One region of the Bradyrhizobium sp. McL0616 genome, then DNA from elsewhere that is predicted to be linked to it. Evidence: predicted binding sites of a transcription regulator. Region 1 holds the regulator's gene; the other holds the start of a gene.

What was found. Region 1 encodes LexA, which represses DNA repair genes until DNA is damaged. Its sites were predicted from a motif close to TGTTCNNNNTGTGTTCNG; they were not measured.
Region 2: the regulator LexA is predicted to act here: its motif matches at 1,411-1,428, upstream of dinB (DNA polymerase IV).

Annotation. Positions count from the first base shown of each region.
Region 1 covers NZ_CP188255.1:4,252,630-4,256,408, reverse strand. Annotated here, with positions in the region: gene ACPPVR_RS20675 (autotransporter outer membrane beta-barrel domain-containing protein) at 1-2,016, opposite strand, end outside; gene lexA (transcriptional repressor LexA) at 2,391-3,086, shown strand; gene ACPPVR_RS20665 (hypothetical protein) at 3,273-3,476, shown strand; gene ACPPVR_RS20660 (hypothetical protein) at 3,669-3,779, shown strand, end outside.
Region 2 covers NZ_CP188255.1:1,175,276-1,179,054, reverse strand. Annotated here, with positions in the region: gene ACPPVR_RS05690 (exonuclease domain-containing protein) at 1-1,339, opposite strand, end outside; gene dinB (DNA polymerase IV) at 1,473-2,582, shown strand; gene ACPPVR_RS05680 (metallophosphoesterase family protein) at 2,665-3,132, opposite strand; gene ACPPVR_RS05675 (helix-turn-helix domain-containing protein) at 3,435-3,755, shown strand.

The DNA.
Region 1 (3,779 bases):
ACCGCTGCTCGACGCGGTAATGCCAGTGCCGGTACCGGCAACGACGTTGCCGACGCCGGTCACCGTGACATTGCCGCTACCGAGAGTTTGAGCGATGATGCCGTTGTTGCCGCCCGAGACGTTGCCGGTGCGGTCGACCAGCACGTTGCCGCTATTGGCGCTGCCCTGGATCTGCGCGAAGATTGCCGTTCCACCCACCGCCGTCGCGGCGGTGTCGCCGGAACCGCCGACATGAACGCCGGCGTTGGCCGCAGACACGGTGTTGTCCTGACTGGCGTGGATGCCGGCGAGTCCGCCGGTGATCGCGCCGGTGCCGGTCACCATCACCGAACCGCCACTGCCCAGGGCGACGACGGCCTGTCCCGACGAGAACACATTGGCGTTGACGGTGACGTCGATGATGCCGGTGCTGGCAGGGTTGGCGATGGTTGCCTCGATCGCCGGGCCGAAGATCGGGGTGATGCCGCCGATTACCCCCGCTGTGGTCACAACGACATTGCCGCCCCCGCCAGATGACTGCGCAATGATGCCGCCGATATGGGATGATTCAATCGTGCCGGCCGCCGTCGTGGTCACCGTGACGTCGCCAATGCCACTGGTGGACGCGAGGACACCGCCTTGCGTGGCGCTGATCGCACCCCGCACATTGACCGTGACCGCGCCGTCGACACCGACCGCGTGGATCGCAATGCCGTTGGTTCCCGTCACAGCGGCGGATGTCACCGTCACCGCGCCGGTCCCGGCGGCCGAGACGTCGATGCCGACGGCACCGGATACGTTGCCGGTCGGAGCAACGACGACGTTGCCGTTGCCACCGCTGCTCGACGCTGTAATGCCAGTGCCGGTACCGGCAACGACGTTGCCGACGCCGGTCACCGTGACATTGCCGCTACCGAGAGTTTGAGCGATGATGCCGTTGTTGCCGCCCGAGACGTTGCCGGTGCGGTCGACCAGCACGTTGCCGCTATTGGCGCTGCCCTGGATCTGCGCGAAGATTGCCGTTCCACCCACCGCCGTCGCGGCGGTGTCGCCGGAACCGCCGACATGAACGCCGGCGTTGGCCGCAGACACGGTGTTGTCCTGACTGGCGTGGATGCCGGCGAGTCCGCCGGTGATCGCGCCGGTGCCGGTCACCATCACCGAACCGCCACTGCCCAGGGCGACGACGGCCTGTCCCGACGAGAACACATTGGCGTTGACGGTGACGTCGATGATGCCGGTGCTGGCGGGGTTGGCGATGGTTGCCTCGATCGCCGGGCCGAAGATCGGGGTGATGCCGCCGATTACCCCCGCTGTGGTCACAACGACATTGCCGCCCCCGCCAGACGACTGCGCAATGATGCCGCCGATATGGGACGATTCGATCGTGCCGGCCGCCGTCGTGGTCACCGTGACGTCGCCAATGCCACTGGTGGACGCAAGGACACCGCCTTGCGTGGCGCTGATCGCACCCCGCACATTGACCGTGACCGCGCCGTCGACGCCGACCGCTGAAATGGCCGAACCATTCGATGCCGTGACCGCGCCGCCGACAGTTGCGGTTATCGATCCCGAGCCGGTATTGCCGAGTTGCAGGCCGCTGCCTGCGCCGGTGGCTGTCACCGTACCCACGCCGCCATACGTGACCGCGCCGCCGTTGCCAACGAGCTGCAACGCATTCACGTTTTGCCCGGTCGTGACCGTACCGGCGTTGGTGAAATTGATCCCGCCACTGGCTTTGGTCGTCACGAGATCAAGGCCAAAGCCATCGATCGTAACGCCGCTGCCGACTTGCCCGATCAGGTCGGCGTTGAACGACTGAATCCGGGCGACCGTGGCGATGCCCGTACTGTTGTTGGTTGTGTTCGTCGTCGTGGTATCAGCCGCGCAGGTCACCGAGACCGGATCGGTGCCCGACGTCGCACAAGCAGCCAAGGCTGGCGCGGTCGCAAGGATACTGGCGACGAACAGCACAGCCGATCCCGCCGCCGCGAGCAACACCGCCGGCTGCCGCGCGCAGAGACATTCCCCGATCATCAGCCCCACCCGCGGCTACAACTCGCCGCGCCCGCCCGTTTGTTCGATTCGATTTCAGGGCCGCTCATCTTAGGAGCCGAGCGAATCATCACAATGCGCAAAGCATCCAAAACCGTCGCGCGTCGGGCGCAAACTTATCGCTTGTGCCTGATCGGCAACAAACCGTCGAACGAGCACAATAACCAGGCGCATTCCCTGCATCGGCGATTTACGCGAACCGGCGAACGTCGTCATGTTCACGGTAAATTAAGGGGTTGCGGAACACATATCGAACATATAGTGTCCGTTCATGATTTGTTTCGAGCATGTAGCGGCTTATTGCTGAATTCAGCGTCTCGGAATCGAACGACATCAACCGGGGGATTTTGGTCGAGATGTTAACGCGCAAACAATACGAGCTTCTGCGGTTCATCAGCGAACGTCTAAAGGAAAGCGGCGTGCCGCCCTCCTTCGACGAGATGAAGGACGCGCTCGATCTGCGCTCGAAATCGGGCATCCATCGCCTGATCACCGCGCTCGAGGAACGCGGCTTCATCCGGCGCCTGCCCAATCGCGCCCGCGCCATCGAGGTGATCAAGCTGCCCGAGCTCCAGGCCGCCGCCGGCAGCCGCCGCGGCTTTACGCCCAGCGTCATCGAGGGCAATCTCGGCAAGGTCCGCTCCAGCGCGTCCGCGGACGAAGGCGAGCGCCCTGTTGCGGTGCCGGTGATGGGCCGGATCGCGGCCGGCACGCCGATCGAGGCGTTGCAGACCCGCAGCCACACCATCAGCGTACCGCCGGACATGCTCGGCTCGGGCGAACACTACGCGCTCGAAGTGCGCGGCGATTCCATGGTCGAGGCCGGCATCCTCGACGGCGACATGGCCCTGATCCAGCGCAACGAGAGCGCCGACACCGGCGATATCGTGGTGGCCCTGATCGACGACGAGGAAGCAACGCTCAAGCGCTTCCGCCGCCGTGGCGCCTCGATCGCGCTCGAGCCCGCCAACGCCTCCTATGAGGTCCGCATCCTGCCGCCCAACCGGGTGAAGATTCAGGGCAAGCTGATCGGGCTGTACCGAAAGTACTGAGTCTTCTGCGCGCCGCCGATTGGCGACCGCGCGCTAACGATTGGAGCGGACGATTGTCCGCTCCGGCTGGATAGTCCTTCTGGTTTTGCACAGATTATCCGGCCACCCCTCCCGCGCTAGATCTTCGGTACGCCGCAAAGAAGCACGCATTGCTTCGCAGGCCTTTGAGAGACCGAGGAGACAAATGTGCGCAAGATCATTCTGAGCACAGTCACGATGGCGCTGATCGCAGCATCAGCGTCGCAAGCCTTCGCCGCGCAGTCGCAGTACCACGTCCGCAAGGCAGCGCAGGCAACCACCGGCGAGCAATTCCGCAATGCCCGCAACGCGGTCGAGCCGGCGCAGCCAGCCTGGCAATATTCGGGTTGGTCGGCACCTGCCGGCCGCTAACGTCGAAGCTCCCAGAATGCACGAAGGCGGGATTTGTTCCTCGCGCATTTGAAAAAAATATTGTGATGGCAGCCTACGGACCCAAGCCGCAGATTTGCCCACAACCCAGCAGACGTTTGCAGGCTTCCACTCTGATAGGGGCCTGTGCCTCAGAAGAGGCGCGGGTTGCTATCTCGAATGAGGAGCACCCTGATGTGTGACTACAGCCTGCACGCCGTCGCGACGCGCCCCGCAGAAGTCGGCGAGACGATCGTCACGACAACCTTCCGCGGTACCTCGACGCGCGGCTTTGCCTCCGAAGCC
Region 2 (3,779 bases), 3.1 Mb from region 1:
TGGGCCGGCTCCATTTGGCGGCGACGGTGCGCAAGATGATCGGAAGCGCATTGCCGGATCTGACCGCCGCGAGTTTGCCATCGATCTGCGAGGCGAATCGCCGATGGAAGGTCCGGTCGCGTAGGCAATGCGGTACCCAGTCGAAGCCGCTGTGAAGCTGGCCTGACTCGAAAAGCTCATCCCAGAACAACAGCCCGAAAACCGTATGCCAAAGCGTGTTCTCCGCGAAGTAGACTTTCCCGCCCTGGCGCCGCAGCACGGCAGCGACGCCCGCCTCGGGATTTCCGCGATGCGTGTCGTCGACGACGATCGACCGGCCCGACCGTAGCAACTCGGTGCACAGGCCCATCCGCCGCCCGCCGAACTTGCGCGCGTAGAAGTCCGTCGCGAAGAGGTGCTCGTCGTCGCTCTCGGGGTCGTCAATCATGTCCCGCAGCAGATTCTCAGCCGCTTCCTTGTCGCCCTTTGCATACAGCAACCGGACAAGGCGCTCGCGGCAATCGGCCGAGCCGCCAAAACGATAAAGCCGTTCGGCCAAATCCTTGCTGCCCTGCTTCTCGAAGAACTGCCCAACCTGACACGCGGCGCGGGCCGCAAGGTCGGCGGCGTATCCGGTCGTCCGCGGGGGTCCGTCCAGGATCGCCTCGACCGCCCTTTGGTAGATGTCGGCGGAACGGACTTCCATGCGATCCAGCACCTGACTGTAGTGAAAGCACGCATGCGCCTCGTCGGCGTCGGTGAAGCGAGCGCTGAACGACGTCTCCATGTTCGTACGCAGGACGCCGAGATCGCGCAGAGCGAAGTTCTTGAGGTCGTCGGCCGTTTTCCCGAAGTAAAGATACAGAAGGAATTCGATCGACCGCGTGTTGTCGAGCGCTATGAAGCCGCCGGCGCCGCAATGCTTGGCGGCAAGATCGAACGGAATCGCGGCGACGATGAAGTCGGCCAGCACCGGTTTCGGCCATGAGGTACGGACGTCGCGGCCGAACCCCGCCGCACGGGCGCCGTCGAGAAGCGCGGTCTTCGGCAGGCAAAGTACGAAGGCGGAATAGTCTTCGGCGCGCAGGCCGCGAGCATGGCCGCTCTCGATCAAGTCACCAGCCGCGGTTTCGAGGTCGGTTATCTCGGGGTACTTGAAGAGCGCGCGATTGAAGATCGCCCCTCGCCGGTTGACCATCCGGATGAGCAGACACTGTGCGTCCTTCGAGAGGCCGCGAAAGCGCGCGGTGAACGACCGATGCTCGTCGGTGAGGATCTCGCCGTACGTCTTTTCGACGAAGTGGAGCATTTCGACGAAGTGGTCGAGATAATAGTAGACCGGCAACGTTGTAGGCTTCATTTGACGCGCCGGGTTCCCATCAATTCTGGTCAACGAATCTGTTCGCAACGACCAGCCAAATACGGCTTTATCGTTCCTTTTTTGTTCTAACAGCTCTATTTGTCAAGGCGGACCGAAGGACGGACCCGTAGAAATGGACGCACCGGCCGAAAGCCGACCCGACACCGGCCTTTCCCACCGCAAGATCATCCACGTCGACATGGACGCCTTCTACGCATCGGTCGAGCAGCGGGACAATCCGGATCTTCGAGGCAAGCCAGTCGCGGTCGGCGGCTCGGCGGAACGCGGCGTAGTGGCTGCGGCAAGCTACGAGGCCCGCAAGTTCGGAGTCCGCTCCGCGATGGCGTCCGTCACCGCCAAGAGGCAGTGTCCGGACCTGATCTTCGTAAAACCGCGCTTCGAGGTCTACAAAGCGATCAGCCGGCAAATCCGCGACATCTTCGCGGAGCACACGCCGATCATCGAACCGTTGTCGCTGGACGAGGCTTATCTGGACGTCACCGAAAACCTTCAGGGCATACCCCTCGCCCGCGACGTGGCACGTCGGATCCGCGAGAAGATTAAGGCCGAGACGGGCCTCAACGCCTCGGCCGGCATCAGCTACAACAAGTTTCTGGCAAAGCTCGCGTCAGATCAAAGGAAGCCGAACGGCCAGTACGTCATCTCTCCGGAGATGGGGGCCGCGTTCGTGGAGTCGCTACCGGTCGGCAGATTTCACGGCATCGGTCCGGCGACGAGCGCGAAGATGAATGGCCTCGGCATCTTCACCGGAAAGGACATCCGCAACCAGACGCTCGAGTTCATGAATGCCAACTTCAGCAAGTCCGGCGCCTACTACTACTGGATCTCGCGCGGGGTCGACGACCGTCCCGTTCGAGCCAATCGCATCCGCAAGTCCATCGGCGCGGAGAACACGTTCTCGGTGGACCTCACGACATTTGACGCCATGGCCGCCGAACTCCTACCACTGATCGACAAGGTTTGGCGACACTGTGAGAGCACCGGCAACCGGGGACGGACGGTGACGCTCAAGATCAAGTTCTTCGATTTTGAGATCATCACGCGGAGCCGGTCGGTCGCGACGGTCGTGTCAAGCCGGGACGACTTGGAGAGCTTGGCGATCGCCCTGCTGCAGGCCGAGATGCCCCTCCCGAAGTCGGTGCGCCTGCTGGGCGTGTCACTGTCCTCGCTGCAAACGCTGGGGAACGACGATGTCGAACCTCAGCTCGATTTGCCCATCTGACGCGGCCCATGGATGCAACCTACAGCCTGGCGGCCGAGATGGCGCCGAACGCTTCGCCTGGCTGGACGTGCCGCGGCCCGGGCTATCCGACTTTAAGATTGTGGATGATCGGTTTCAATCCGACGGGCGTGACTTCGAGACTCGCAAGCGTGATCGGCAGCTTGAAGCGCCGGCGCCCGGCACTACCGGGATTCACATAGAGCAAGCCGTCTACGGTGTTGATCTTCGGCACATGGGAGTGGCCGGAAACAATGACATCGATGCCCTGAGCTACGGGGTCGATTTGCAGACTGTTGAGGTCGTGCAGAACGTAGAACAGTCGTCCGGCAAGCCGAACGAACGCGGTTTCGGCAAATTCGGTGGCCCAGTCGCAAGTGTCCACGTTCCCCCTGATTGCCGTGACGGGGGCAATTCTCCGCAGCGCGGTGATGATTTCGGGATCGCCGATGTCGCCGCCGTGAATGATGTGGTCCACACGGGTCAGCATGCGAAGAGCCTCCGGCCTAAGCAGGCCGTGCGTATCCGAGATGATGCCGATCGTGAAGGTCATCGAAGCGTCCCGGTCGAAGCAACCTATCGCGCGTTGATCCTCACCACGACCGACGAGTACAACAGAGATGTACTGGATCCGATCGGCGGTACCTGCCCGGAATGTCCGACCGAAAATTCCTTACCCCTCTGATGCCCGATCGGCGAAGTGATTGTGTCGCCAAGGTGCGGGCATCAAACTAGAGATGGCGTCAAAACAAATAGTTACGGGTATTGCAAAATAGTTATTGCAATACCCGATGGGTAGTTTAAATAGAGTTTCGCCGCTGTAACGGCATTCAAAACTCTATCGGAGAACTAACCATGTCTACTGCTATCAAAATCAAAACCGCCCGTCACGCCAAAAACCTTACTCAGCAGCAATTGGCGGATGCAACCCAAGTCCACGTCGCATCTGTTCGAAACTGGGAGGCCGGTTCGACGCCGCGTGATGCCATGCTGGAGAAGATCGCAGACGTTCTCGGCGTCTCCGTCGATTATCTTCGCGATGAGGAGGACGAGGTCGCGGCTTCCGCTGAGGGCTATGACTTCGACGTGCTGTTGCGCGATCTGGCGGAAAAGATGGCCACTCAGCTTCGTGTTCCGGTCGAGCGCGTAAAGGTCGTGGCCACGATCCTCAGCTAAGCTACTTTCCGCGAGCTACGAGAG